4 regions of the Klebsiella sp. PK18 genome follow, and region 4 is predicted to be linked to each of the others. Evidence: predicted binding sites of a transcription regulator. Region 4 holds the regulator's gene; each other region holds the start of a gene.

Region 1 (7,617 bases), 1.6 Mb from region 4:
GTTGGCCAGCAGAACCTGCGAGGTACAAATGTTGGAGTTCGCTTTCTCGCGGCGGATATGCTGCTCGCGAGTCTGCATCGCCATGCGCAGCGCGGTATTACCCGCCGCATCTTTCGATACGCCGATAATCCGGCCCGGCATGGAGCGTTTGAATTCATCTTTCGCCGCGAAGAAGGCCGCGTGCGGGCCGCCATAGCCCATCGGCACGCCGAAACGTTGGGCGGAACCGAAGACAATATCCGCGCCCTGCTTGCCCGGCGCCGTCAGCAGCACCAGCGCCATAAAGTCGGCGGCGACGCTGACAATCACTTTGCGCGCTTTCAGCTCGGCGATCAGTTTGCTGTAATCGTGGATTTCACCGGTGGTGCCCACCTGCTGCAGCAGCACGCCAAAGACATCCTGGTGATCGAGCACTTTGTCGGCGTCATCGACGATCACGTCGAAGCCGAAAGTTTCCGCGCGGGTGCGCACCACGTCCAGGGTTTGCGGATGGAGGTCGGCGGCAACGAAGAAACGGTTGGCGTTCTTCAGTTTACTGACGCGTTTGGCCATCGCCATCGCTTCGGCGGCGGCGGTGGCTTCATCAAGCAGCGAAGCGGAAGCGATATCCAGCCCGGTCAGATCCAGCGTGACCTGTTGGAAGTTGAGCAGCGACTCCAGACGGCCCTGGGAGACTTCCGGCTGGTAAGGGGTATAGGCGGTGTACCAGCCCGGGTTTTCCAGCATGTTGCGCTGAATGACCGGCGGCAGCTGCACGGCGGTATAGCCCATGCCGATGTAAGACTTGAAGCGCTTGTTGCGACCGGCAATCGCCTTCAGCTCCGCCAGCGCGGCGAATTCGGTAGTCGCGTCGCCCACCTGCGGTGGGGTCGCCAGCTGGATATCCTGCGGCACAATCTGGCCAATCAGGGCGTTAAGCGAATCCGCGCCGACGGTCTTCAGCATCTCTTGCTGCTGCTGAGCGTCCGAGCCAATGTGACGTTCAATAAAGGCGTCGCGGTTTTCAAGCTGACTTAAAGTCTGAGTCATGAGCGATGGTTCCTGAAACGTGCGGTGAATCGTGATTGTCTGACTGGTTTGCCCGGCAAGCGCTGATGCTTACCGGGCCAGAATACGCAAAATCATTCGCGTTGCAGGAAGGCGGCGACACAGCGACTCCCCGGGAGCTTACAAAAGTAAGTGACCGGGGGGAGCCAGGAAGCCAACGCCCCTGCAGCGTGAAGGATGAAGCGTATTTATTCGTCTTCTAACAGAGCTTCATAAGCGGTCGCATCCAGCAGTGCGGCAACCTGCGCTTCGTCGCTGGCTTTAATTTTGAAGATCCAGCCGTCGCTGTACGGGTCGCTGTTGACCAGTTCCGGCGAGTCGTTCAGCTCTTCGTTGACGGCAACGATTTCACCGCTAATCGGCGCGTAGATATCAGAAGCCGCTTTCACGGATTCAGCAACGGCGCAATCAGCGCCCGCTTCAACGGTGGCGCCCACTTCCGGCAGGTCAACGAAAACCATGTCGCCCAGCAGCTCCTGCGCATGCTCGGTGATCCCGACGGTATAGGTGCCGTCCGCTTCTTTACGCAGCCATTCGTGTTCTTTGCTGTATTTCAGTTCTGCTGGTACGTTGCTCATCAATTCATCTCCAAAAAAGGGAAATCACACAATGGCTTTGCCATTGCGTACAAAACCAGGTTTAGTCACTTTTACCGGCATTTCACGGTTACGAATTTGCACCACCGCGGTGTCGCCAATCCCGGCCGGTACGCGAGCCAGCGCGATGCTGTAGCCCAGGGTCGGCGAGAAGGTGCCGCTGGTAATAATGCCTTCTTTTTGATTACCGTCGCTATCGGTAAAACGGACCGGCAGGCCGCCGCGCAGGACGCCTTTCTCGGTCATCACCAGGCCAACCAGCTGCTCGGTGCCTTTTTCGCGCTGCATCTCCAGCGCTTCGCGACCGATAAAGTTACGATCGGCGGGCTCCCAGGCGATAGTCCAGCCCATATTCGCCGCCAGCGGGGAGACGCTTTCGTCCATCTCCTGGCCATACAGGTTCATCCCGGCCTCCAGGCGCAGCGTATCGCGCGCGCCGAGACCACACGGCTTAACGCCAGCGTCCAGCAGACCGCGCCAGAAATCCGCCGCCTGCTCGTTCGGCATCGCAATTTCATAGCCCGCTTCGCCGGTATAACCGGTGGTGGCGATAAACAGGTCGCCGGACTGCACGCCAAAGAATGGCTTCATGCCTTCCACGGCCTGACGCTGAGCGTCGGTGAACAGCGTCGCCGCCTTCGCTTTCGCCTGGGGGCCCTGCACCGCGATCAGCGACAGATCGTCGCGAACGGTAATTTCAAGGCCGTAAGGTTCAGCTTGCTCGGAGATCCAGGCGAGGTCTTTTTCGCGGGTGGCGGAGTTAACAACGAGGCGGAAATAATCTTCAGAAAGGAAATAGACAATCAGGTCATCGATGACGCCAGCGGAGGCGGTAAGCATTCCCGTGTAGAGCGCTTTGCCTGGGGTGGTCAGCTTCGCCACATCGTTGGCCAGCAAATAGCGCAAGAACTCGCGGATCCGGCTGCCGTGGAAATCGACGATGGTCATATGCGACACATCGAACATCCCTGCATCGCCGCGCACCGCATGGTGCTCATCAATCTGGGATCCGTAATGCAGCGGCATCATCCAGCCATGGAAATCCACCATGCGAGCGCCGCATAGCGTGTGTTGTTCATACAACGGAGTCTGTTGAGCCATCTTTTCCTCATCGAATAAAACGGAACCAGCCACGAGATTGTCGGCGATTTTGCGCCACGAAATTCGGCGACGGCACCGCTGACGGACGCCGACGCAAACGTTCTCTTTTGCCTGAACTTACCACCGAACCCGGCGCTAAACCATAAGCTCATTCAGGGCATCACATTAGCTTATGACTAAAATCCGCCGAAAAGCCTACAGAGTTATTGACTGGAAAAAAGCGATTTATGCCACATAAAATTAACATTAAGCTTTCATCGATAAGGCAATGATGGTGTTTTATGCGATTTTACGGGCCTAATTTCTTTAACAAAAAAAAGAGCGCATTAATAAAACTAATGCGAAAAAAGAGGTGAAATTAGAATATTTCAAATGAGGGAGAAAACCCGGCGCGCAGGCCGGGTAAAAGAAGTGTGACGGGGTTAACGTAACCAGGCGGGGAGATCGTTGAGGCCCATCGCCTGACGAATCAGCTGCGGTTTTACGCCAGGCAGCGAATCGGCCAGTTTGAGCCCCATGTCGCGGAGGAATTTCTTCGCCGGATGGCTGCCGGAGAACATTTCGCGGAATCCCTGCATACCCGCCAGCATCAGCGCGGCGCTGTGTTTGCGGCTGCGCTCATAGCGGCGCAGGTACAAATGCTGGCCGATATCTTTCCCCTGCGCATGCAGGCGCCTCAACTCGTCGATAAGCTCGGCGGCGTCCATAAAGCCAAGGTTCACCCCCTGCCCGGCCAGCGGGTGGATGGTATGCGCGGCATCGCCAACCAGCGCCAGACGATGGGCGGCGAACTGACGGGCATAGCGGCCGGTCAGCGGGAAGACTTCACGTTCGCTTGCCAGCCGGCAGAGGCCGAGGCAATTATCGAAGGCGATATTCAGCGCCTGGTTGAAGGTGGCTTCATCAGCCTCCTGCATCCGCTTCGCTTCCGATGGCGACAGCGACCAGACGATCGAGCACAGGTGCGGATCGCTGAGCGGCAGGAAGGCCAGAATACCCTCGCCATGGAACGCCTGGCGTGCCACCGCCTGATGCGGCTCAGCGGTGCGAATCGTCGCCACCAGCGCATGATGGTGGTAATCCCAGAAGGTCAGCGGAATATCGGCCTTATTACGCAGCCATGAATTCGCGCCATCAGCGCCCACCACCAACCTCGCGGTCAACATGCTGCCGTCCTGCAGGCTGAGAAAGGCTTCGTTTTCACCCCACGCCACCTGCTGTAGTTCCGCAGGCGCCAGCAGGGTGACGTCAGCGCAGCGCTGCGCTTTCTGCCACAATGCGTGATGCACCACGGCATTTTCAATAATATGGCCCAGATGGCTAAAGCCCATACTCTGGTCATCGAAGCTAATGCGGCCGAAGCTGTCTTTGTCCCACACTTCCATACCGTGATAGCAGCTGGCGCGCTGGGCGACGATCTCGCGCCAGACATCCAGCTTAGTCAGCAACTTTTCGCTGGCGGCATTGATCGCCGAAACGCGCAGCGCCGGCGGCGCATCGGCGGCCAGAGGCTGCGGCGCTGCTTTCTCCAGCACCGCGACGCGCAGGCCGCTGCCCTGTAAACCGCAGGCTACCGCCAGTCCCACCATTCCACCGCCAACAATGGCAACATCAACACTTTGCACGTTTTACTCCTTAACGGGGAACCCAACCGAGGGTACGCTGCGCCAGCGCATCGCGCGCCGGGGTAAATAAGTCCATGGCCATCAGACCGACGTTGCGCCCCGCCACCAGCGGCGCCCAACGGTTGGCAAACAGATGCACCAGCCCATCGGTGACACCGATAGTGGCGGCTTTATCACCTGCCCGCCGTGCCTGGTAGCGGCACAGCAGGGAATAATCGCCCACATCGTCGCGGGCCACATGCGCATCGGCAAGCATCTCCGCCAGGCTCATCACGTCGCGCAGGCCGAGGTTAAAGCCCTGCCCGGCGATCGGATGCAGCGTCTGCGCCGCATTACCGACCAGCGCCAGGCGATGCGACACCGCACGGGTGGCGGTGGTTAAGGCTAACGGATAGACGCTGCGCTTACCGGCATGGGTAATACGCCCTAGCCGCCAGCCGAATGCCTGCTGTAACGCCTGACAAAAATGTTCGTCAGACCAGCTCTGTACCTCGTCGCGCCGCGACTGCGGATGGCACCACACCAGCGAACAGCGCCCTTGCGACATCGGCAGCATCGCCAGCGGACCATGCTCGGTAAAGCGCTCGAAGGCGCGGCCTTCGTGCGGCAACGCAGTGCTAACGTTAGCAATGATCGCTATCTGCTCATACGGCTGCTGCTGCCAGCTGATGCCGCAGTGAGCGCCCAGCGACGAACGGGAACCGTCCGCCGCCACCAGCAGCTTACCGTTGATGATTTCGCCGCCCTCAAGCGTAAGGCTGACGCTCTCCTCGCGGCGGCTGACCGCTTCCACTTTCGCCGGACAGTGCAGGGTGACGCCCGGCGCCTCGCGCAGCAGACTAAACAGCCGCTGGCCGACATCGTGGAGTTCAACCACCTGCCCCAGCGCCGACAAGCCGTAATCGGCCGCCGCCAGGTTCACAAAACCAGCGTGACCACGGTCGCTGACATGGACCCGCTGGATGGGCGTCGCTCGTTTAGCCAGGGTCTGCCAGATACCAATGCGCGCCAGCTGCTGGCAGGTACCGGCCGCCAGGGCAATTGCCCGATCGTCAAAACCGGGATGGCGTGACGAATGCGGATCCTGCGCCTCAATCAGATGGACCGGCAGGGCGCCGCCGGTCAAACGGGAGATGGCCAGCGCGAGCGTCGCCCCGGTCATCCCGCCGCCGACGATCAGCACGCTCATGACTGGCGCGCCGCCGCCATCAGCGCCTCGATCTCATCCGCCTTCTTCACCACGCTGGCGGTGAGATTTTCGTTGCCGTCTTCGGTAATGACGATGTCATCTTCAATACGAATGCCGATGCCGCGATATTGGGCCGGCACGTCGGCATCGGTGGCGATATACAGTCCCGGCTCGACGGTCAGCACCATTCCCGGTTCCAGTACCCGCGAACGGTCGGTGTCGTAATTACCGACATCGTGCACATCCAGACCCAACCAGTGGCTCAGGCCATGCATAAAGTACGGGCGGTGGGCGTTGTTGGCGATGAGCTCGTCAATCTCGCCTTTCAGGATCCCCAGCCGCACCAGGCCGGTAATCATAATGCGCACCACTTCCTGATTAACTTCATAAATGGAGGTGCCCGGACGATAAAGCTCCAGCGCGGTTTCCAGCGACTCCAGCACGATGTCGTAGATTTCACGCTGCGGTTTGCTGAATTTACCGTTAACCGGGAAGGTGCGGGTGATATCGCCCGCATAGCCGCGGTATTCGCAGCCGGCGTCAATCAGCACTAAATCGCCATCGCGCAGCTCGGATTCGTTTTCGGTATAGTGCAGAATGCAGCCGTTTTCGCCGCCGCCAACGATGGTGTTATAGGACGGGAAACGCGCGCCGTGGCGGTTGAATTCATGGAGAATTTCGCCTTCCAGCTGATACTCGAACATGCCAGGGCGACATTTTTCCATCGCCCGGGTATGGGCAAGGGCGGAAATTTCGCCGGCGCGGCGCATCACTGCCAGCTCTTCCGCAGATTTAAACAGGCGCATCTCATGCACGATGGGCCGCCAGTCGATGACCGAGTTCGGCGCCTGCAGATTCTGGCGAGAGCCTTTGCGCAGTTTTTCGAGGGCGTTAAACACAATCTCATCGGCATAGGCATATTCACCCTGGGCGAAGTAGATAGCATCCAGGCCGTTGAGCAGCTGATACAGCTGCTGGTTGATTTCGCTAAACGCCAGCGCACGATCCACACCGAGCTTCGCCGGCGCGGCATCCTGGCCCAGACGGCGACCGAACCAGATCTCAGCGGTCAGATCGCGAACCCGGTTAAACAGCACGCTATGGTTGTGCGTTTCATCGCTTTTGATCAACACCAGCAGCGCTTCCGGTTCGTTGAAGCCGGTGAAGTACCAAAAATCGCTGTTCTGCCGGTAGGGATATTCCGAATCTGCGCTACGCACCGCTTCCGGTGCGGCGAAAATCAGCGCCGCGCTGCCTGGCTGCATCTGCGCCAGCAGCGCCTGGCGACGCGAGAGAAATTCCTGCTGAGTCATGACGCCCCCTGAACGAATTTTAGTTAGTGTAATGTCGGTTTGCGGACTTCCGGTGCGGTTGGCTGCTGACGAGAAAAAGTGTCGTGGCACAGCAGTGCGGCAACGCGGACATACTCGATAATCTCCTCCAGAGACATCTCCAGCTCTTCCTGATCTTCGTCTTCATCGTAGCCCAGCTGGGCAATATTACGCAGATCGTCAATCGCTTCCCCGGTCTCGTCTTTCACTTTATCCAGCTTCGGTTGGCTGACGCCAAGGCCGAGCAGGAAATGGTTGACCCAACCGGCGAGAGCGTCGGCGCGGTCGAAGACGCTTACCGCATCGCCTTCCGGCAGATACAGTTGAAAGAGGAAACCGTCGTCATCCAGTGAATCGCTGATGGCGGAATGCATGTTACGCAGCGCCTGGGCCAGTTCATGACCAAAGGCGAGCCCTTCGTTGGTCAGGTCGTGCACCAGCGGCAGCCAGCTGCTGTCCGTGTTGCCGCCGCACAGCAATCCGCTGATCAAACCGTGCATTTCGGCTGGGGTGAGGCCGACCCCTTGTTGGTTCAGTAACTGGTCTACATCGTTGTAACCAGGCATTTCGTTCTGTATAGACATGCGCATTCGTCATCGTTGGGAGGAATATTCATGATATGCTACCACTTTGGACCCTGGTGAACCAGAAAAGGGCTTGTATCCCTGCACCAGGGTAGCTATAGTGTCGCCCCTTCGCAGACCCAGGCTCGGATGTGAAGGCAGCGC
Region 2 (7,617 bases), 2.7 Mb from region 4:
GGGGGAAGAGGGGACCGGCGCCCGGCTGCTGGAAGAGGAATAATAAAACTAAAGCGCCACAACTGGGCGCTTTAGTTGTTTTCCGGTCTTTGTCTTTCGCATTATCTCGCTGGTTCACGAGAGGGTTTCCCCCGACATCGACGTCCCTCAGTATTGCGCAATCTGTTGATGGAGGTTCCGGTTTGCGTCGACACTTTAACTATGGCAGCTGCTGCCATTTTTTCCTTACTATTTTGCCGAAATTTTCCCGGCAATGAGCGCCTGTTCCTATAGTTAATTTGAACAAACCACGGGAGAGGCCCATGCTGACGGTACACCATCTTAATCAATCACGATCGCAACGCGTACTGTGGGCACTGGAAGAGCTGCAGCTGCCTTATCAGATAGTCCGCTATCAGCGGGAAAAGTCGATGCTGGCGCCGGCGGCGCTGAAGAAAGTCCATCCGTTGGGGAAATCGCCGGTGCTGGAAGACAACGGCTATGTGCTGGCGGAGTCCGGGGCCATTCTCGAGTATTTGCAGGAGACCTGGGACAGCGGCGGGCTGCTGAAGCCGCAGGCGATAGAGGACAAACTGCAGTACCGCTTCTGGCTGCACTATGCCGAAGGCTCGCTGATGCCGCTGCTGTTAATGAAGCTGGTGTTCGCCAGCCTGGGTAAACCCCCTGTGCCCTTTGGCGTCCGCTCGCTGGGCGCCCTGCTGGGCAAGGGCATTCAGAAAGCGTGGCTGGATCCCCAGCTGGCCACCCATGCGCGGTTTATTGACGACCATCTTGCCACTCGGCCATGGTTTGCCGGCGAGCGACTGAGTATGGCCGATATCCAGATGAGCTTCCCGGTGATGGCGCTGTTGGCGCGCGGTGGCGTGCATGACCTTGTCCATATCGAGGCCTGGCGACAGCGGGTGGAGCAGCGTCCGGCCTGGCAGCGGGCCATCGAGCGCGGCGGCCCCTTTTCCTTACCCGGCGCCTGAGGTATCAGCGGATCCGATGACGCCGACAAATGAAAGCAACTCACTAAAAATTTGTTAGCGGATTGCGCATAGACGATAACGTTTGCGCATCGTCTGGTTATTTTCTGCTCGTCATAAGCGAAATTTAGCGAAATACGATAAACATCGGTTGAAAAGGGTTATCTAAAGGCCGGATAATCGTTTGCCTTTCTGTTTTGCTCCCTCTTTTTTCTGCTATCCAGGGGGAGGAGAAAAGGTTGACACACCGTAGTGTATGCGCGGAGTTAAACGTTTGCTTTTTTGCAGCCCCCCTGGCGCTGCGATTCGGTACAAGGAGATCGCGTTTAACTGGCAGTGGAGGGTCCACCACGCATATCAACGAACAATAAAAATTTTCAGGGGAAGTTTTCTATGTCTACGCCTTCAGCGCGTACCGGCGGTTCATTAGACGCCTGGTTTAAAATTTCGGCGCGCGGTAGCACCGTGCGTCAGGAGATTGTTGCAGGTCTTACTACCTTTCTGGCGATGGTTTACTCCGTCATCGTGGTGCCGGGCATGCTCGGTAAAGCGGGCTTCCCGCCGGCCGCGGTGTTTGTCTCGACCTGTCTGGTGGCGGGCGTTGGCTCGCTGGTGATGGGGTTATGGGCAAATCTGCCGATGGCTATCGGCTGCGCCATTTCGTTGACCGCCTTCACCGCCTTCAGCCTGGTGCTGGGGCAGCAGATCAGTATTCCGGTGGCCCTCGGCGCGGTATTCCTGATGGGTGTCCTGTTTACGGTGATTTCCGCGACCGGCATCCGCAGCTGGATCTTGCGCAACCTGCCGCAGGGCGTGGCGCATGGTACCGGGATCGGGATTGGCCTGTTCCTGCTGCTGATCGCCGCTAACGGCGTTGGTCTGGTGATCAAAAATCCGCTGGACGGTCTGCCGGTGGCGCTGGGCAAATTTGCCAGTTTCCCAGTGGTGATGTCGCTGATTGGCCTCGCGGTGATCATTGGTCTGGAAAAAATGAAGGTGCCGGGCGGCATTCTGCTGACCATTATTGGCGTGTCGATTGTGGGCCTGATTTTCGATCCGAACGTCCATTTCTCCGGTATTTTCGCCATGCCATCCCTGAGCGATGATAAAGGCAACTCGCTGATCGGCAGCCTCGACATCATCGGCGCGCTGAACCCGGTCGTGCTGCCCAGCGTGCTGGCGCTGGTGATGACGGCGGTCTTTGACGCCACCGGTACTATCCGCGCGGTGGCCGGCCAGGCAAACCTGCTGGACAAAGATGGACAGATCATCAACGGCGGTAAAGCGTTGACCACCGACTCCCTGAGCAGCGTCTTCTCAGGTTTAGTTGGCGCGGCGCCAGCGGCGGTGTATATCGAATCGGCGGCGGGTACCGCGGCCGGCGGTAAAACCGGTCTGACCGCGGTGACGGTCGGTGTCCTGTTCCTGCTGATCCTGTTCCTCTCCCCGCTCTCTTATCTGGTACCGGCCTACGCGACCGCGCCGGCGCTGATGTACGTCGGCCTGCTGATGCTGAGCAACGTGGCAAAAATCGATTTCAACGACTTCGTTGACGCGATGGCTGGCCTGATCACCGCGGTGTTTATCGTGCTGACCTGTAACATCGTGACCGGCATCATGATCGGTTTCGCTACCCTGGTGATTGGCCGTCTGGTCTCCGGCGAGTGGCGCAAGCTGAACCTCGGTACGGTAATTATCGCCGTGGCGCTGGTGGCGTTTTACGCCGGCGGTTGGGCGATTTAAACCCTTCGTGCTCCTCACGGGCGGCTCAGGCCGCCCGTTTTATTTTTAAGCCACATCCTGTTTCCATTTGCGTTAATCTGGGTAGCGTATGATTCACAGGCACGACGCCTCACAGGTATAAAAGAAAACGCAGCAAACAGGGAACACATGGAAATATTCTTTACCATCCTCATCATGACCCTTGTGGTCTCACTGTCCGGGGTAGTGACGCGTGTACTGCCCTTTCAGGTTCCACTCCCACTGATGCAAATCGCCATTGGCGCGCTTCTGGCATGGCCGACCTTCGGTTTGCACGTTGAATTTGATCCAGAACTGTTTCTGGTCCTGTTTATCCCGCCGCTGCTGTTCGCCGACGGCTGGAAAACGCCGACCCGTGAGTTTATTGAACACGGGCGGGAGATCCTTGGTCTGGCGCTGGCGCTGGTCGTCGTGACGGTGGTCGGCATCGGCTTTCTGATCTACTGGATTGTGCCTGGCATTCCGCTGATCCCGGCGTTCGCGCTGGCGGCCGTACTCTCGCCGACCGATGCCGTGGCGCTCTCCGGCATCGTCGGGGAAGGGCGGATACCGAAAAAAATCATGGGCATTCTGCAGGGGGAGGCGTTAATGAACGACGCCTCTGGTCTGGTTTCGCTCAAGTTTGCCGTCGCGGTGGCGATGGGCACTATGGTCTTCACCGTTGGCGGCGCGACCGTAGAGTTTCTGAAGGTGGCGATCGGCGGCGTGCTGGCCGGGTTTGTGGTGAGCTGGTCGTATGGCCGCTCGATGCGCTTCCTCAGCCGCTGGGGTGGGGATGAACCCGCCACGCAGATTGTCCTGCTGTTCCTGCTGCCGTTTGCCTCCTATCTGATTGCCGAACATATCGGTGTCTCCGGCATCCTGGCGGCGGTGGCGGCGGGGATGACCATCACCCGTTCCGGCGTGATGCGTACCGCGCCGTTGGCCATGCGCCTGCGCGCCAACAGCACCTGGGCGATGCTGGAGTTTGTCTTCAACGGCATGGTCTTCCTGCTGTTGGGCCTGCAGCTGCCGGATATCCTCTCCAGCTCGCTGGTGGCGGCGGAAGCTGACCCCAACGTCGAGACCTGGATGCTGTTTACCGACATCATCCTGATCTATGCCGCGCTGATGCTGGTGCGTTTTGGCTGGCTGTGGTCGATGCGTAAGCTTAGTCAGCGCTTCCTGAAGAAGAAACCGATGGAGTTTGGCTCCTGGACCACCCGCGAGCTGCTGATCTCCTCTGTGGCCGGGGTGCGCGGGGCGATTACCCTCGCCGGTGTGCTCTCGATTCCGCTGCTGCTGCCGGACGGGAATGTTTTCCCGGCGCGCTATGAGCTGATTTTCCTCGCCGCCGGGGTGATCCTGTTCTCGCTGTTCGTCGGGGTGATAGCGCTGCCGATCCTGCTGCGCCACATTGAATCCAGTGACAACGTGCAGCAGCGGAAAGAGGAACGACTGGCGCGCGCAGCGACGGCAGACGTGGCGATTGTGGCGATCCAGAAGATGGAAGAGCGGCTGGCGGCGGATACCAAAGAGAATATCGATAACCAGCTGCTGACCGAAGTCAGTTCGCGGGTGATCGGTAACCTGCGCCGGCGCGTCGATGGTCGTAACGACGTGGAGACCTCTATGCTCGAAGAGAGCCTGGAGCGCCGCTTCCGCCTGGCGGCGCTGCGCTCTGAACGCGGAGAGCTGTATCATCTGCGCGCCACCCGGCAGATCAGTAACGAGACGCTGCAGAAGCTGCTGCACGATCTCGACCTGCTGGAAGCGCTGTTAATCGAAGATCAATAACCTGTAATCCGGATAGCGCGACGCTTATTCGGGCTACTGGCGAGACTGCAGCCAATGTGTCGCCCCGGTAAGCGTTAGCGCGACCGGGGGAAACCCGGGCAGCGGCGCAAGCGCCTGACCCGGGCTACCCATTCCTCTGTGAAATGCGTTGTCACCAGGGAATTATTCCAGCCAGAACGCTTTACTGCACGCCAGCCAGGCCTCAGCGCTGCGCGACATATACACGCCCTCCCGCCAAATCATCCCCAGCTCCCAGCGCAGCTCGCTTTGCAATGGGATCCAGCAAAAGTTCTGCGGGTCGAGACGCTGGCAAATCGGCTCGGGCAGGATCGCCACGCCAATGCCGGCCTGCACCATCGCGGCGAGAAAATCCCACTGGCCGCTGCGCACCGCGATACGCGGCTTTACGTCATGCTCGGTAAACAGGCGCATCAGCTGCTGGCTGAGGGCAAATTCTTCGTTGTAGATGACCAGCGGATACGCCGCCAGCTCGGCCGGCGAGAGCGAGGTCACGCCCTCCCACGGCGCGGTTCTTGGCGTCAGGACGCACAGCGGGTGGTTGAACAACGGCAGGGTGGTGAGGTGGCTACCCTCTTCGATGGGCAGGGCGGTCATCGCCATATCGAGCTCGCCGTTGCTGACCGCCTGCTGGACCGTCAGGCCGCCAAACTCGGCGATTTTCAGCTCGACGCCCGGGTAGCGCTCGCGGAAGCGGCTGATCGGCTCCGCCATCAGCATTCCGACCATCGGCGGAATGCCAAGCCGCAGCACCCCTTTATGCAGGTGGTTGATATCGCTCAGTTCTGACTCCAGCTGGCTGAACTCGCCAAGGATCGCCTGGCCGCGTTCAAAAACGACGCGCCCGGTATCGGTGAGCAGCAATTTACGGCCATCGCGGATCAACAGCGTGCAGTTCAGTTCATCTTCGAGATTTTTGAGCATCTTGCTGATGGTAGGCTGTGTGACGAACAGCTTTTCCGCCGCGCGAGTAAAACTCTGCTGACGAACCACTTCAACGAAATAGCGCAGCGTTCGGATATCCATAATTATTCCCTGAGACTATACCTGCGATGATTTTAATTCATTTCTGTCCGCTTCGGCGGCTCTCTATACTGCACGCCTGACTTCTTTTTTTCAGGAATATCGCTCATGGCCTTCGCGCCAGCTCGCGTTGCCCCCGCCGTGGCGCAGCGTCTTCAAATCCCGCTGCAGGTGCTTCTTTATGTCGGGTTATTTATTTTTGCGCAATATCTGGTGAACAGGTGGCAGGTACCCCTGCCGGCTAACCTGGTCGGTATGGTGATGCTCCTGCTGCTGATCGTCTGCCGGGTGATCCCCTTGAACTGGGTTCGCGCCGGCGCCCGCTGGTTGCTGGCGGAGATGCTGCTGTTTTTCGTCCCGGCGGTGGTCGCGGTGGTCAATTATACCCAACTGCTGATGGTTGATGGCTGGCGGATTTTCCTGGTGATTGCCTTAAGCACGCTGATGGTGCTCGGCGCGACGGCCTGGGTCGTCGACAGGGTCTACCGTTACGAAGTGAGCCGGCTAAAAAATGAGTGATGTCATGCTGAGCGTCCTGTGTCTGGTGGCGACGCTGGGTCTCTATTACGCCAATAAAAGACTGTATCGCCGTTTTCATAAACTGCCGCTGATGCCGCTGGTGTTCACGCCGATCCTGCTGGTGCTGATCCTGGTGCTGGGCCATATCTCTTATCAGAGCTATATGGGAGAGACCCACTGGCTGCTGTGGCTGCTGGGCCCCGCCACCATCGCCTTTGCCGTCCCGGTCTATGAAAATGTCGCGGTGATCAAACGCCACTGGATGTCGCTCAGCGCCGGGGTGGTAACGGCGGTGGTGGTGGCGGTGACCAGCTCCGTATGGCTGGCGCGCGGATTGATGTTGTCTGATGAAATCCAGCGCAGCCTGGCGGTGCGCTCGGTGACCACGCCCTTTGCGCTGGCGGCGGCGAAACCGCTCGGTGGTCAGCCCGATCTGGTGGCGCTGTTTGTGGTGATCACCGGCGTCTTTGGCATGGCGGTGGGGGATATGCTGTTTTTACGCCTGGCTATCCGGGAAGGGATGGCGAAAGGAGCCGGGTTCGGCGCGGCTTCCCATGGTGCCGGGACGGCGCGCTCCTATGAGCTGGGCCAGCAGGAGGGCGTGGTGGCCAGCCTGGTGATGATGCTGTCTGGCGTAGTGGTGGTGCTGGCGGCGCCGTTAGTGCGCTGGCTGCTGTTTTAGCGTTCTCGTGTAACCGGTTGTTATGAAATATTGAGGGGCGGAATAGTTGTGAACTATTTTCGCCCCTTTTTGTTTATGCCGGTTATTGGTCATCAGAAAAGATTAAGGCAATTCTTATTACCATCCTCTCTTTGTAACTAAATATTTCATAATCAATAGTGATCTAATTATATTGCGAATGATGTATAGGCTTTTTATTATCTCTAAGAATTTTATAAGTTTGTATCGCTATGATTTCAAAGGAACTTCATCTTATTTTTCTCATTTTTTAAGGCGATTTGTTTAAAAATCAATTTTTACATTAATAATTGAGATTTTACCCTCTGTTCGTTATTCTTTTTACGCGGGCTTGTATTATTGAATGGATTCAAATGCTGGTCGTTTATTTATGTATAATATTAATTATCATAAATCATATGTCACGTAAATGTGTATGTGACGCCGCGCGGATGCAAATTCATTCTCTAATATATCTGCATAAAACAATTGACGGACTGATTGTCGTTTATAATGGATATGGGAATAAATATGAAGATGAGTAAAAAAATTCTGGCGGGTGCCCTGATTTTCTCTGCCTGCAGCGTGCTGTCTACCGTTGCTCAGGCCGATAACACCATTACTTTTAATGGAGTTGTTTCCGATACGACCTGTACGGCGACCATTGACGGCGGCGTAACGGCTATTGATATGGGCACCACCTCAGTGGCGGATCTGAAAGCGTATACCTTCGGCGCTGCCAAGAACTTCTCCTTTAGCTTAGCCGATTGCCCGACCGCGGAAGACGGTGGCAACAGCATCGCTCGCGTCACTTTTGGCGGTGTTTCCGATACCGCGAACAGCGATTATTTTAAAAACCAGGCGACTGATGAG
Region 3 (7,617 bases), 1.3 Mb from region 4:
CTTTTAATGCGCCATACTGGCTGTTGCGGATCTCGTCATTGAGGCCGCTAAAATGTACCGCGAAGGTGGCGCCAGGGTTAAACATCTCCGTCCACGGAATGGCCTGTACGCCGAGGTACAGATCCAGATCGCTGTATACGCGACACTCGCCCAGCGGCAGCATGATGCGCGAAGCCAGCCGGCTCCACATCAGGCTTTGATACAGCAGGCGCGTATCCCCCTGAAAATGGACCCCGCCCTGGACGACCTGGCAGTCCGTCGCGCCAAGTCCTTCCAGTTCAGTTTTTAACAGCTCTTCCAGCCCACGAGCCGTACTGGCAAACAGAGAATTCATATCGTCACTTTTACTTAAAGAAAATTGGTGCGCATTATAGCCAATATGTGCCCTATGTCATAAAGTTATAGGCTTATTTTTGGAACCCGGAGGCAGCGTATGGTAACGCTCTCGCGACTTTTTATTCATCCCGTTAAATCCATGCGCGGCATGGGCCTGACCCACGCCTTTGCTGATATCAGCGGCCTGGCCTTCGATCGCCTGTTTATGGTCACCGAAACCGACGGGACCTTTATTACCGCCCGCCAGTTTCCGCAAATGGTAAAATTTATTCCGGCGCCGCTGCATGATGGCCTTCACCTGACCGCGCCGGACGGCAGCAGCGCCGTGGTGCGTTTTAGCGATTTCGCCCTGCAGGCCGAGCCCACCGAAGTCTGGGGCAACCATTTCACCGCCCTTATCGCACCCGCCGCCGTTAACCAGTGGCTCAGCGGCTTTTTCAAGCGCGATGTCCAGCTGCGCTGGCTGGGGCCGCAGTTAACCCGCCGGGTGAAGCGCCACGATGCGGTACCGCTCTCCTTCGCCGACGGCTACCCGTACCTGCTGGCTAACGAGGCCTCGCTGCGCGATCTGCAGCAACGCTGCCCGGCCAGCGTAAGCATAGAACAGTTTCGTCCTAACCTCGTGGTCACCGGCGCGGCCGCCTGGGATGAAGATAGCTGGAAAGTGATCCGCGTCGGCGAAGTGGTGTTTGACGTCGCTAAGCCATGCAGCCGCTGCATTTTTACCACCGTCAGTCCAGAGCGCGGGCAGAAGCATCCCACCGGGGAGCCGCTGGAAACCTTAAAGCGTTTTCGTACTGCGCTGGACAATAGCGATGTCGATTTTGGCCAGAACCTGATTGCCCGCAACAGCGGGGTGATCCGGGTGGGTGATGAAGTCGAAATCCTCGCCCGCGGCCCGGCGAAAGCCTACGGCGCCGGCGAGAGCGACGATACTCCGGCCCCGGAAGCGCAGCAGCAAGCTACGGTTGCCATCGAATGGCAGGGTCAACAGTTTAGCGGGAATAACCAGCAGGTGCTGCTGGAGCAACTGGAGCAACAGGGCATTCGCGTACCCTATTCGTGTCGGGCAGGGATCTGCGGCAGCTGCCGCATTCGGCTGGAAGAGGGCGAAGTCAGCGCGTTAAAGAAAAATGCGGTCGCCGGGGACGGCACCATTCTCGCCTGCAGCTGCGTACCGAAAACGGCGCTGCGCCTGGCGCCTTAAACCGCCTGTCCCAGGCTGTAGCTGACCGCGCTCTGCGCCGGCTGCAGCCTGTCGTTCATGATTTTAATAACGTCGCCTAACTGCATCACGCGCCCGGCAAGGGTGAGACCCGGCTGGGCCAGCAGACAAAGCGCGGCGTTATCTCCCGGCTCCACCACCAGCAAATTCACCTGCTCCCCGGTATCGCTCAGCCAGACGCAGGCGGCGTCGCCGCCGCTCGGCTGCCACTGGTGGGGATGAGCGATAAAGTGCCAGCTTTTCGGCATCTGCGGTTTGAGAAAACGGATCGCGGTTAACGCATTGAGGACTAATTCCGCTCGCTGTTCTTTCGACAGTTCGAGATCGCGACATTTTTCTTCAAAGGAGAAATAGAGCGCGGCGTCATCGACGCAGAATCCCGACGGCGCAAAGGCATCCGGGGTCAGCATTCGCCGGGCGAAGCGCGAGCGAAATAACATGCCATTGGCCAAATCGAGCATCATGCGGTCATGCTCTTCATCGTAATACCAACGCCAGTTATCGTCAGGTTTAATGCGCATTTTTCCCCCTGTCCCCTTTCATACGCCTCTGCAAAGTTGTTGCGACTTGCCGCAGAATATTTTCTAAAATTAAGAAAAGTCTAAAATGTTTAAATAAGCAACAGTGAGGGAATATAAAACAACCAGGGCCGGAAATAAAGCCCTGGGTGGGTTTCAGCGGAGGAAAAGATTAGATGTGGGTAACAATTTCTTTAATCAGCGGCGGACCTTTAAAAATAAATCCGGAATAGATCTGCACCAACGATGCTCCGGCGGCTATCTTTTCTCGCGCAGCAATCACCGAATCAATACCGCCCACGCCGATGATAGGCAAACGACCATTCAGCTCAGCGGAGAGCATACGGATAATTTCAGTGCTCTTTAATTGTAATGGACGACCGCTAAGCCCACCGGTCTCATCACAATGTTTCATTCCCTGAACCAGAGAACGATCGAGGGTGGTATTGGTTGCAATTACCCCATCAATATTATGACGCACGAGGCTATCGGCAACCTGGATCAATTCCTCTGGTAAAAGATCCGGCGCGATCTTCACGGCGACCGGAACATATTTCTGATGCTTTTGCTGCAGCTCAAGCTGCTTATTTTTAATACCGGAGAGTAAATCATCGAGCGCTTCACCGTATTGCAGCGTACGCAGCCCCGGGGTATTCGGTGAGGAGATATTAATGGCGATATACCCGGCGTAAGGATAGACTTTTTCCATACAAATCAGGTAATCATCTTTACCGTGCTCCACCGGCGTATCTTTATTTTTGCCGATATTGATGCCCAGCACGCCGTCAAAATGCGCCTTTTTCACGTTCTCAACCAGGTTATCAACGCCATGGTTATTAAAGCCCATGCGGTTGATCAACCCCTCGGCATCCACCAGACGGAAGATCCTCGGTTTATCGTTGCCCGGCTGCGGACGCGGGGTGACGGTGCCGATCTCAATCGAACCAAAACCCATCGCGCCCAGCGCGTCAATGCATTCCCCATTTTTATCCAGCCCGGCCGCCAGACCCAGCGGATTTTTAAAGGTCAGCCCCATGCAGGTAACGGGCCTGGCCGGTACCTTCTGGCGAACCAGCATTTCCAGCGGCGTCCCGGTGACACGGCGTAATTGTTGAAAGGTAACTTCATGAGCGCGCTCAGGATCGAGCTGAAAAAGGGCTTTACGAACGAAGGGGTAGTACATGAACTCTCCTGGATTCCCGGTGTGCAAACCGGGGGCGTATTATGTGCGATCCGCAGCTGAAAGGGAATTGACCTGCGACAAAAAATCACCCATCAGCGCAAACGATTACCTCTCCCCGCGCCGTTATGCGCTTTTCGGCTATCTAACGGTGGATAAATCATTTAGGGAAATAATGGTGCTCTGTCACACTCACTGCAAATGTTATCAATTATAGATAAATGCAAACATTTAGTTATAAGGAGAGAGAGATGCGCGTCATTACGCTTGCGGGCAGCCCGCGTTACCCTTCCCGTTCCAGCGCCCTGCTGGAATATGCCAGAGAGACGCTCACCGCCGCCGATATCGAAGTCTGCCACTGGCATCTGCAGAACTTTGCCCCGGAAGACCTCCTGTACGCTCGCTTTGACAACCCGGCGCTACAAACGCTCAATGAGCAACTGGCCGGGGCCGACGGTCTGATTATCGCCACGCCGGTGTATAAAGCCTCGTTTTCCGGCGCCCTGAAAACCCTGCTCGATCTGCTTCCTGAGCGCGCGCTGGAGGGCAAAATCGTGCTACCGCTGGCCACTGGCGGCACCATCGCCCACATGCTGGCGGTGGACTACGCTCTGAAACCCGTCCTGAATGCCCTGAAGGCCCAGGAGATCCTCCATGGCGTCTTCGCCGATGACAGCCAGGTCACGGATTACCAGCATAAGCCGCAGTTCACCCCTAACCTGCAGCGGCGCCTGGATGAGTCCCTGGAGACCTTCTGGCAGGCGCTGCATCGTCCCAGCAGCCGCGCCCCGTCGTTAACGTCTCTGCGTGGGGTGGAACATGTTTAATCCTCTCCGCGCGCTGACCCTCGGCGGACTGCTGTTGTTCTCCGCGCTGGGCCACGCCGCCCCGGCGGCGCCCGATGCCCTGCGCATTGGTTATCAGAAAGGCAGCGTCAGCATGGTGCTGGCGAAGAGCCATCAGCTGCTGGAGCAGCGCTATCCGGGCACCCATATCTCGTGGATTGAATTCCCGGCCGGTCCGCAGATGCTGGAGGCGCTGAACGTCGGCAGCATTGACATCGGCAGTACTGGCGACATTCCGCCTATCTTTGCTCAGGCGGCGGGCGCCGATCTGGTCTATATCGGTTCGGAGCCGCCCAAGCCGAAAGCGGAAGTCATCCTGGTGGCGCAAGGCAGTCCTATTCACAACGTTGCCGAATTAAAAGGGAAAAAGGTCGCTTTCCAGAAAGGTTCCAGCTCCCACAATCTGCTGCTGCGCGCCCTGCAGCTGGCGGGCCTGAAATTTAGCGATATTCAGCCGGTTTACCTTGCCCCCGCCGATGCGCGCGCCGCCTTCCAGCAGGGTAATGTCGACGCCTGGGCCATCTGGGATCCGTACTACTCCGCCGCGCTGCTGCAGGGCGGCGCCCGGGTACTCACTGACGGAACCGATCTGAAACAGACGGGATCGTTCTATCTTGCTTCCCGCCCCTACGCTGAACGCAATGGCGCTTTCATTGAAGGCGTACTCGATACCTTTACTCAGGCCGATGCCCTGACCCATAGCCAGCGCGCGCAAAGCATTACGCTGCTGGCGAAAACGATGGGATTACCGGAAGCGGTGATCGCCAGCTATCTGGACCATCGTCCCCCCACCTCAGTAACCCCGGTGAGTGCCGAAACCGCCGCTCGCCAGCAGCAGACGGCCGACCTGTTCTATGAGAACAAGCTGGTGCCGAAAAAAGTTGATATCCGGGCCCGTATCTGGCAGCCCGCCGCCGCACAAGGAGCGAAATCATGAGTCTGAATATGTTCTGGTTTTTACCGACCCATGGTGATGGTCGTTATCTGGGCACCGAAGAGGGCGCCCGTCCGGTCGATTACGGCTATCTGCAGCAAATCGCGCAGACGGCGGATCGGCTGGGGTTCACCGGCGTGCTGATCCCGACCGGACGCTCATGTGAAGATGCCTGGCTGGTTGCGGCCTCGATGATCCCGGTGACGCAGCGGCTGAAATTTCTTGTCGCCCTCAGGCCTAGCGTGGTGTCGCCGACGGTAGCCGCCCGCCAGGCGGCGACCCTGGACCGACTGTCAAACGGCCGGGCGCTGTTCAATCTGGTCACCGGCAGCGATCCCGCCGAGCTGGCCGGCGACGGCGTCTTCCTCGACCACACCGAGCGCTATGAGGCCTCAGCTGAATTTACCCACATCTGGCGCAAGCTGATGGAGGGAGAAACCGTCACCTTTAACGGCAAGCATCAGCGCGTTCGCGACGCTAAGCTGCTGTTCCCGCCGCTCCAGCAGCCCCGTCCACCGCTCTATTTCGGCGGATCGTCTGACGTCGCGCAGGATCTGGCCGCCGAGCAGGTCGATCTCTATCTCACCTGGGGTGAACCGCCGAAGCAGGTGGCAGAGAAGATTGCTCAGGTCCGGGAGAAAGCGGCCCGGCATGGGCGCCGGGTGCGTTTTGGCATCCGTCTGCACGTGATCGTGCGGGAAACCAACGAGGAAGCCTGGCAGGCGGCGGACAGCCTTATCTCCCACCTTGATGATGAAACGATCGCCCGCGCCCAGGCGGCCTTCGCCAGAACCGACTCCGTCGGTCAAAAGCGAATGGCTGCGCTGCACAACGGTCGACGCGATCAGCTCGAGATCAGCCCCAACCTGTGGGCCGGCGTCGGCTTAGCGCGCGGCGGCGCCGGTACTGCGCTGGTGGGCGATGCCGCCACCGTTGCCGAACGAATCAATGAATACGCTGCGCTGGGTATTGATAGCTTTATCTTCTCCGGCTATCCGCATCTGGAAGAGGCGTATCGGGTCGGCGAGCTGTTGTTCCCCCTGCTCGACGTCGCCGTGCCGTCTATCCCGCAGCCGCAAAACCTGCGCCTGCAGGGGGAAGCGGTCGCCAACGAGTTTATCCCGCGTAAAGTGGCGCAAAGCTGAGGAGACACTGATGGCAAAATCAACCCATCCCCTGTTGTTACGCCTCGCCCCCTGGCTGCTGCCGGTGGGGACGGTCATTGTCTGGCAGCTGGCCTCGTCCGTCGGCTGGCTGTCGACGCGGGTGCTTCCCTCGCCGGAGGGGGTATTGAAAGCGTTCTGGACGCTCTCGGCCAGCGGTGAGCTGTGGCAGCATCTGGCCATCAGCTCGTGGCGGGCGCTGGTCGGCTTCGCCATCGGCGGCTCCATCGGGCTGGTGCTCGGCCTGATCAGCGGCCTGTCACGCTGGGGCGAGCGTCTGCTGGACACCTCGATCCAGATGCTGCGCAATGTCCCGCATCTGGCGCTTATCCCGCTGGTAATTCTGTGGTTCGGCATCGACGAGACCGCCAAGATCTTCCTTGTGTCGCTGGGCACCCTGTTCCCGATCTATATCAACACCTGGCATGGGATCCGTAATATCGACCGTGGGCTGGTAGAGATGGCGCGCAGCTATGGTTTATCCGGCTTCGCGCTGTTCCGTCACGTGATTTTACCCGGCGCCCTGCCCTCAATTATGGTCGGCGTGCGTTTCGCTCTTGGCCTGATGTGGCTGACGCTTATTGTCGCCGAAACCATCTCGGCGAATGCCGGTATCGGTTATCTGGCGATGAATGCGCGTGAATTTCTACAAACCGACGTGGTGGTGGTCGCCATCATTCTTTACGCCATCCTTGGCAAACTGGCCGATGTCTGCGCCCAGCTGCTGGAACGGCTCTGGCTGCGCTGGAACCCGGCGTATCATCTTCAGGAGGCTAACGCATGAACACTGCCCGTCTGACCCCAGGTATCCCGCTGCTGCTGAACGGGGTGACGAAACGCTATGGCGATAACACTATTCTTAACGAGCTGGATCTGCATATTCCCAGCGGCCAGTTTGTGGCGGTGGTGGGCCGCAGCGGCGGCGGCAAGAGTACCCTGCTGCGCCTGCTGGCGGGTCTGGAAAAACCGAACGCTGGCGAGCTGCTGGCGGGCGCGACACCCCTGGCGGCGATCCAGGACGACACCCGGATGATGTTTCAGGATGCGCGCCTGCTGCCGTGGAAAACGGTGATTGATAACGTCGGGCTGGGGTTAAAAGGCGCCTGGCGCGACGCCGCCCTACAGGCATTGGCCAGCGTCGGACTCGAGAGCCGTGCGCAGGAGTGGCCGGCGGCGCTGTCAGGTGGGCAAAAGCAGCGCGTTGCGCTGGCCCGCGCGCTGATCCATCGCCCGCGCCTGCTGCTGCTGGACGAACCGCTGGGAGCGCTGGACGCCCTCACCCGTCTGGAGATGCAGGAGCTGATCGTCTCCCTGTGGCAGGAGCATGGTTTTACGGTCCTGCTGGTGACGCACGACGTCAGTGAAGCGGTGGCCATGGCCGACCGGGTGCTGTTAATTGAAGAGAAGAAAATTGGC
Region 4 (7,617 bases):
TATGCATGGAGCTGATGATATAGCCGGCGTTCCACAGCACGACCATAATCAGCACCGAGACAAAGCCGGCCAGCCAGAAGCCCTGACGCACCTGCTGTGCGATGCGATCCCGCCGTCCGGAGCCGTTAAGCTGCGCCACCACCGGGGTCAGCGCCAGCAGCAGCCCGTGGCCAAAGAGGATCGCCGGCAGCCAGATGGAGGTCCCGATGGCCACGGCGGCCATATCCGTGGCGCTGTAGCCACCCGCCATCACGGTATCGACAAAACCCATTGCTGTCTGCGCCACCTGCGCAAGGATGACGGGTATAGCCAGAGCTAATAACTGACGCGCTTCAACGAAATACTTCTGCACGTGAACACCTTTATTTTGTTGTTATTTTGAGACTAAAAAAGCCGCCGTAACTGGCAGCAAGGGGATAAAAATGAGGAATTTCCAGTCTATTGTAGCGAGGATTAGCCATTAAGCCAGTGAAAAAAGAGTCGAGGCACGAAGCGCGCTGGCAACCGCTTTGCCCTCCTGTTATTGTTCCCGATAGCGAAAACGGTAATGATACCGTCATGATTTTCAACAGGAGCCTAACATGTTTACTGGTATTGTTCAGGGAACCGCGAAAGTGGTCTCCATTGATGATAAACCCAATTTTCGCACCCATGTGGTGGAGCTACCGGCGCATATGCTGGAGGGGCTGGAAACCGGCGCCTCGGTAGCCAATAACGGCTGTTGCCTGACGGTGACCGAAATAAACGGCGCGCACATCAGCTTCGATCTGATGAAAGAGACGCTGCGGATTACCAACCTCGGCGATATTCAGATCGGGGATGAAGTGAACGTCGAGCGGGCGGCGAAATTCAGTGATGAAATCGGCGGGCATCTGATGTCCGGCCATATTATGACCACCGCGGAAATCGTGAAGATCCTCACTTCCGAAAATAACCGTCAGATCTGGTTTAAAGTGCAGGATCCGACGCTGATGAAATATATCCTTTATAAAGGTTTCATCGGTATTGATGGCATTAGCCTGACGGTGGGCGAGGTGACGGCAACCCGCTTCTGCGTGCATCTTATCCCGGAAACGCTGCAGCGGACCACGCTGGGCGCGAAAAAGCTGGGTGACCGCGTCAATATTGAGATTGACCCGCAAACTCAGGCGGTTGTCGATACGGTTGAACGCGTGCTGGCCGCGAAAGACGTTGCGTCTAAGGTGAATGAAGCCTGAAAAAAATCCCCCGCCGGTGAGCGGGGGAGATTTTGTTAGCGGGCGATGCGTAGCCCATGTTCAATGCCGCGCGAGAACACTACCTGCCAGAGCTGAATGTCACGGGCGCGGAAGGCGCCGGCGCAGGCGTTCAGATAATAGCTGAACATCCGTTTGAAACGTTCAGAATAGTTATCGGCAATTTCCGGCCAGCTGGCGAGAAAACGCTCATACCAGGCCATCAGGGTGGTGTCATAATCGGCGCCGAAGTTATGCCAGTCTTCCATCACAAAGTGCTTCTCGCTGGCATCGGCGATCTGCCGAACCGACGGCAGACAGCCGTTGGGGAAGATATATTTATCGATCCACGGGTCGACGTTATGGTCGGTGACTTTGGAACCGATGGTGTGCAGTAAGAAACGGCCGTTGGGTTTCAAATTACGATCCGCGACCTCAAAGTAGGTGGCGTAATTTTTCGGTCCCACGTGCTCGAACATACCGACGGAGACGATACGGTCAAAGCTGTCGTGCAGATCGCGATAGTCCTGGAGCCGAATCTCCACGTCAAGATCAGCGCAGCGCGCCTGGGCCATCTTTTGCTGCTCGGCGGAGATGGTCACGCCGACAACGCTGACCTGGTAATTTCGCGCCATATACTCGGCGAGCCCGCCCCATCCACAGCCGATATCCAGTACCCGCATCCCCGGCTCAAGCTCCAGCTTACGACAGATGAGGTCCAGTTTAGCCTGCTGCGCCGCTTCGAGGGTTTGCGCCTCTTTCCAGTATCCGCAGGAATACTGCATGTAGGGGTCAAGCATTCGGCTGAAGAGATCGTTGCCGAGATCGTAATGCTCTTTGCCAACAATCCAGGCGCGTTTTTTACTTTGCAGATTGAACAGGCGAGCGCCTGCGATGCGGAGTGTATCTTTGAAATGGTGAGGGAGCTGTTTTTCCAGTCCGGCGCGAAGCACTTTGTGGAAGAATATATCCAGACGCTCGCAGTCCCACCAGCCGTCCATATAGCTTTCGCCTAACCCCAGCGACCCCTCCTGCAGGACACGTTTAAAGAAAAGAGGGTTTTTAATTCGCAGGTCTGACGGCGCGGAGCCATTGATTTCTATTCCCGCACGGCCCAATAATTCAGCTGCAATCCGGTACCAGTCATCATTTGGTACACTTACTTCTTCTATACACGATGAACTCATAGCTTCTCCATCACGCCCAAGTGATCAGAACCTTAAAACAGCGTAGACGCTTTTTTGGCTTTGTGAGAAATCTCACGGATAATCCGTGAAGTCGCTATCCGACGTAGAACAGAGGAAGGGAGATAACCCTTGCCGAAAGGCCTTCCATGGTGAAACGGAGGCATCCTGCATCCGTTAATATTTAACTATTTTCTATTTATGTGAACCCGGATCCAGTATAGGACGCTAAGTACTGGCTTTCAATAAAATTTTCTTAGCATGCTAACGACTGGTCCGGGCAACGGCGATGGGCGTTACGCGTGGGAAGAGTGGGGGGTCAGCTCCGGCGTTTGCTGCAGGCGATAGCCGATTCCGGCTAAGCCAATCGAGACCAGCATCACACTGGTGGTGGTCAGCAGCGGCGTGGCGATCAGCGCCGATACCAGCAAACTGGTCAGGAAGCACAATCCCAGCTGCAGCGTATTCTGCAGCGCCGCCGCGCGGCCCGTTGCCTGAGGGAAGGGCTTCAGCGCCTGGGCGACCACAATGGGATAGATCCCGCCGTTGACCACCGCCATCATGCAGAACGGGATCATTAACGCCACCAGCGAGGCATGCGTTTGCAGGCCGACCAGCCAGGTGGCGGCAACGCTGACGGCGAAGACCACCAGCAGCCACGGCAGCATCTGTTGTCCTGACCATTTTTGTAGCAGTGCGCGACAACCATAGCCGCCCACCAGAAAGGCGATGGTCTGTGGGATATAGCTCAGGCCGATAGCGGTTGGGCCATAGCCCATTTCGTGCAGGATAAAAGGTGAACCGGTAAGCCAGGCGAAGAAGCTGGCGGAGCAGGCGGCGTAGATCAGGACGTTGCCGCTGTATTCCCGGGAGCGCAGCAGCGCGAGAAAGGTGATCTTCTGCTGTGTCACTGCTACCGACTTTGCGGCTGCCTTCAGGCGCAGGGCAGGCAGCATCAGCAGCAGAGTAATGGCAAACAGGGTGGCGAAGATGGCTTGCCACTCGAAGTGCACCAGTAGCCAGCTACCCAGCAGCGGGGCCAGCGCTGGCGACAGTCCTACCAGCGGCATAATGGTGGCGAAGATGCGGTTCGTGCGCTGGGCAGGATAGTAATCGGTGACCATCGCCTGCCAGGTAACGGCCGCGGCACAGACGCCAATCGCCTGCAAAAAGCGCAGCGCCAGCATCAGGGTAGCGTTGTGCACCCACAGCATCCCCAGACAGCCGGCCGCGAAAATTGCCAGGCCGCTCAACAGCACCGGTTTGCGCCCATAGCGGTCCGACAGCGGCCCCCAGAACAGCTGCCCCAGCGCGAAGCCGGCGAGGAACAGGCTCAGGCTGGCGCTGATGGAGGCAGCGGAGGTATTGAGATCCTGCTGCATGGCGGCAAACGCCGGCAGGTACATATCGGTGGCCAGAAAGCCCAGCACGCTCAGGCCGGCCAGCCAGACTAAAAATCCTTTCCCAGGTTGTGACATAACGTTCTCATTTTTGGAGTACAGGTACGATGCCGCAGAGTGTAGGGAGTGCATTGTGGCTTGTGAAACGCTAATATTTGTCACATGCATTCAAAAATTTTGCAGGCAGAAAATGTGGTCTGAATACTCTCTGGAAGTGGTTGATGCCGTAGCCCGCAACGGCAGCTTCAGCGCGGCCGCGCAGGAGCTGCACCGGGTGCCCTCCGCCATCAGCTATACCGTGCGTCAGCTTGAAGAGTGGCTGGCCGTTCCCTTGTTTGAGCGCCGCCATCGTGATGTGGAGCTGACGCCCGCAGGGGTCTGGTTCTTACAGGAAGGGCGCTCTGTTATCAAAAAAATGCAGATCACCCGCCAGCAGTGCCAGCAAATCGCCAACGGCTGGCGCGGGCAGCTGTCGATCGCGGTGGATGATATTGTGAAACCGGCGCGGATGCGCCAGATGATCGTCGATTTCTATCGCCATTTTCCCGACGTCGAGCTCATCGTTTTCCAGGAAGTGTTCAACGGCGTATGGGATGCGCTGGCCGACGGCCGTGTAGAACTGGCGATTGGCGCAACGCGATCTATTCCGGTCGGGGGCCGCTATGCGTTTCGCGATATGGGGATGCTGAGCTGGGACTGCGTGGTGGCGAGCGATCACCCGCTGGCGAAGATGGAGGGACCCCTGAGCGATGATGTCCTGCGTAACTGGCCGTCGCTGGTGCGGGAGGATACGTCACGTTCACTGCCCAAACGAACAACCTGGCTGCTGGATAACCAGAAGAGGGTGGTGGTCCCCGACTGGGAATCGTCGGCCACCTGTCTGTCGGCGGGCCTCTGCGTCGGCATGGTGCCGAGCCATTTCGCCCGACCATGGGTAGATCGCGGCGTGTGGACCGCGCTGGCGCTGGAGAATCCGTTCCCGGATGCCGCCTGCTGTCTGACCTGGCAGCAGAGTGATGCCTCACCGGCGCTGAACTGGATGCTCGACTATCTGGGGGACAGCGACACGCTGAATCGGGAATGGCTGCGGGCGCCGGAATAATATGCGCCCGCAAACGTCTTAGCGGCGATAATCGACAAACGGGCCATCCGCCACGGAGCGGCGTTCGACCAGACGAGGATGCACTTCGATAGACTGTGACTCTTCGCGCTTATTAACGATACGATCCAACAGCATGTTAAATGCGGCTTCGCCCAGGGAATCTTTCGGCTGATGAATGGTGGTTAACGCCGGGCTGAAATAGCGGGCGTTACGCACATTATCATAACCGATCAGCGAAATGTCCTGCGGCACCCGCAGCCCCATTTCATCCGCCGCGCAGATAGCGCCCATCGCCATGATATCGCCGCCGCAGAACACCGCCGTCGGACGGTGCTGCTGGCTTAAGATCTGCTGCATAGCGCGGTAGCCGGACTCCGGCTCGAAGTCGCCCTGCACAATCCAGTTTTCCGGCACGCTGATATGCGCCTCTTTCATCGCCTGCATAAAGCCGGCCAGGCGGCCTGCGCCGGTGTTGCGCTCCAGCGGACCCGGGATCACGCCGATTTCACGATGGCCACGTTCAATCAGGTAGCGTCCGGCGATATAGCCGCCCTGGAAGGCGTTATCGATCACCGCATCGGTGAAGTCGGCTTTTGCTTCGCCCCAGTCCATCACCACCATCGGGATATGGCGATACTCTTCCAGCATGCTCAATACCGAATCCGGATATTCGGAACACATCACCAGCAGACCGTCGACACGCTTCTGCGCCATCATCGACAAATAGGCGCGCTGTTTTTCCGGATCGTTCCATGCGTTGCCGAGGATCAGGGTGTAGCCCTTCTGGAAGCAGCTCTTTTCAACAGACTCAATAATTTCAGCAAAATAGGCGGCTTCGCTACTGGTCGCCAGCAGACCAATCGATTTTGTATGATTGACTTTCAGGCTGCGGGCCACGGCGCTCGGCGAGTAGTGCAGCTCTTTGATCGCCGCCCACACCGCATTGCGCGTCTCTTCGGCAACGAAACGGGTTTTGTTAATTACATGTGATACAGTTGTAGTGGAAACGTTTGCGCGCTTCGCTACATCTTTAATAGTTGCCATTACATCTCACTCCATGCCTTGACCTGATCGCCTGATCATCGATACGTAAACGTTTGCCTACACACACCCTGAATACAATTTTCAACATTGCATCACGTCGGGAAAACGACACAGAACGACAGGAAGGGGTCAATGGCCGATACGCTTTTAAATTAGCGTGGGATTTTGTCCGATCTTGGGGCAAAGTGGAAGAGCAAAAATGTGCATCGCCCTAAATCCCGGAAGATTTTTGCGATTTTTTGTGCAAAAATGAGCAAGCTCACTTTTGGTGTGGGGATAACAAGAGGGAAAAATGATGGATACCAATTTAAAGTTTTCGCTGATCACCACGGTTATTGCCCTCGGCGTGATCGTTGCTTTCAGCCTGACCGCCATACTGCACTAATGTTCCAGTGAGGGAGGAGCGCGGCCTCCTCCCCGTATCCCGCCATTATTATCAATTCTGCAAAAATCTTTTGTCATTTCGTTCACTTTTGTTTTTTTGTGATTGATGTCATGCTTTTGGCTTCTGATGTTACGCCGTCCTCTCTGACGGTCTGATGGAGTCATTGAATGAAAATCAACTTTCCTTTACTTGCGCTGGCGATCGGCGCCTTTGGCATCGGTACCACCGAGTTCTCCCCAATGGGATTGCTGCCGGTGATTGCGAAAGGTGTGGACGTCTCGATACCGGTAGCGGGAATGCTGATCAGTGCGTATGCCATCGGCGTCATGGTCGGCGCGCCGTTGATGACCCTGCTGTTGTCACATCGCGCGCGGCGCAATGCGCTGATTTTTCTGATGGGGATCTTCACCGTCGGCAACCTGTTGTCATCCATTGCGCCGGATTACACCACCTTGCTGCTGTCGCGCATTATTACCAGCCTTAACCACGGTGCTTTCTTTGGCCTGGGATCAGTGGTCGCAGCCAGCGTCGTGCCAAAGCATAAGCAGGCCAGCGCGGTAGCCACGATGTTTATGGGGCTCACCATCGCCAACATCGGCGGTGTGCCGGCGGCGACCTGGCTTGGCGAAACCATCGGCTGGCGGATGTCCTTCCTGGCCACCGCAGGGTTAGGCCTGCTGGCGATGGTCAGTCTGTGGTTCTCTCTGCCGAAGGGCAGCGCCGGTGAGCGCCCGGATGTCAAAAAAGAGCTTTCAGTCCTGCTACGCCCGCAGGTACTCTCCGCCTTGCTGACTACCGTGCTCGGTGCCGGGGCAATGTTTACGCTGTATACCTATATCTCGCCAGTGCTCAATACGCTGACCCACGCTTCATCGCTGTTTATTACCGCGATGCTGGTGCTGATTGGCGTTGGTTTTTCGCTGGGCAACTATCTGGGCGGCAAATTCGCCGACCGGTCGGTCTCTGGCACGCTGAAAGGCTTTCTGCTGCTGCTGATGGCGATCATGTTGGCGATCCCGCTGCTGGCGCAATCCCAGGCCGGAGCGGCCATCAGCATGATTGTCTGGGGCGCAGCCACCTTTGCGGTGGTTCCGCCGCTGCAGATGCGGGTCATGCGCGTGGCGCATGAAGCGCCGGGGCTCTCTTCTTCGGTGAATATCGGCGCGTTCAACCTCGGCAACGCGCTGGGCGCCGCCGCCGGTGGGGCGGTGATCTCTGGCGGACTGGGCTATGCGTTTGTGCCGGTGATGGGGGCGATTATCGCCGGTCTGGCGCTGCTGCTGGTCTG

The links. The regulator PurR, encoded in region 4, represses purine synthesis genes. The targets are predictions, from matches to a motif close to CANGCAAACGTTTGCNTG.
Region 1: gcvT (glycine cleavage system aminomethyltransferase GcvT) is a predicted target of PurR. The motif match lies at 2,835-2,852, and genes of this name have one in related genera.
Region 2: AC3EMD_RS25675 (NCS2 family permease) is a predicted target of PurR. The motif match lies at 1,232-1,249, and genes of this name have one in related genera.
Region 3: pyrD (quinone-dependent dihydroorotate dehydrogenase) is a predicted target of PurR. The motif match lies at 3,357-3,374, and genes of this name have one in related genera.

Annotation. Positions count from the first base shown of each region.
Region 1 covers NZ_CM173493.1:792,564-800,180, reverse strand. Annotated here, with positions in the region: gene gcvP (aminomethyl-transferring glycine dehydrogenase) at 1-1,029, opposite strand, end outside; gene gcvH (glycine cleavage system protein GcvH) at 1,236-1,625, opposite strand; gene gcvT (glycine cleavage system aminomethyltransferase GcvT) at 1,650-2,744, opposite strand; gene ubiI (FAD-dependent 2-octaprenylphenol hydroxylase) at 3,167-4,369, opposite strand; gene ubiH (2-octaprenyl-6-methoxyphenyl hydroxylase) at 4,380-5,558, opposite strand; gene pepP (Xaa-Pro aminopeptidase) at 5,555-6,871, opposite strand; gene AC3EMD_RS03955 (YecA/YgfB family protein) at 6,895-7,473, opposite strand.
Region 2 covers NZ_CM173493.1:5,233,228-5,240,844, reverse strand. Annotated here, with positions in the region: gene soxR (redox-sensitive transcriptional activator SoxR) at 1-43, shown strand, start outside; gene AC3EMD_RS25680 (glutathione S-transferase family protein) at 303-971, shown strand; gene AC3EMD_RS25675 (NCS2 family permease) at 1,362-2,711, shown strand; gene AC3EMD_RS25670 (Na+/H+ antiporter) at 2,859-4,505, shown strand; gene AC3EMD_RS25665 (LysR family transcriptional regulator) at 4,668-5,549, opposite strand; gene AC3EMD_RS25660 (CidA/LrgA family protein) at 5,655-6,065, shown strand; gene AC3EMD_RS25655 (LrgB family protein) at 6,058-6,747, shown strand; gene AC3EMD_RS25650 (fimbrial protein) at 7,258-7,617, shown strand, end outside.
Region 3 covers NZ_CM173493.1:3,604,285-3,611,901, forward strand. Annotated here, with positions in the region: gene rlmKL (bifunctional 23S rRNA (guanine(2069)-N(7))-methyltransferase RlmK/23S rRNA (guanine(2445)-N(2))-methyltransferase RlmL) at 1-334, opposite strand, end outside; gene AC3EMD_RS17705 (YcbX family protein) at 434-1,543, shown strand; gene zapC (cell division protein ZapC) at 1,540-2,082, opposite strand; gene pyrD (quinone-dependent dihydroorotate dehydrogenase) at 2,252-3,262, opposite strand; gene ssuE (NADPH-dependent FMN reductase) at 3,511-4,086, shown strand; gene AC3EMD_RS17725 (sulfonate ABC transporter substrate-binding protein) at 4,079-5,041, shown strand; gene ssuD (FMNH2-dependent alkanesulfonate monooxygenase) at 5,038-6,183, shown strand; gene ssuC (aliphatic sulfonate ABC transporter permease SsuC) at 6,194-6,985, shown strand; gene ssuB (aliphatic sulfonates ABC transporter ATP-binding protein) at 6,982-7,617, shown strand, end outside.
Region 4 covers NZ_CM173493.1:2,346,168-2,353,784, forward strand. Annotated here, with positions in the region: gene mdtK (MdtK family multidrug efflux MATE transporter) at 1-352, opposite strand, end outside; gene AC3EMD_RS11415 (riboflavin synthase) at 582-1,217, shown strand; gene cfa (cyclopropane fatty acyl phospholipid synthase) at 1,253-2,401, opposite strand; gene punC (purine nucleoside transporter PunC) at 2,695-3,876, opposite strand; gene punR (DNA-binding transcriptional activator PunR) at 3,989-4,900, shown strand; gene purR (HTH-type transcriptional repressor PurR) at 4,919-5,944, opposite strand; gene cydH (cytochrome bd-I oxidase subunit CydH) at 6,237-6,329, shown strand; gene AC3EMD_RS11445 (MFS transporter) at 6,497-7,617, shown strand, end outside.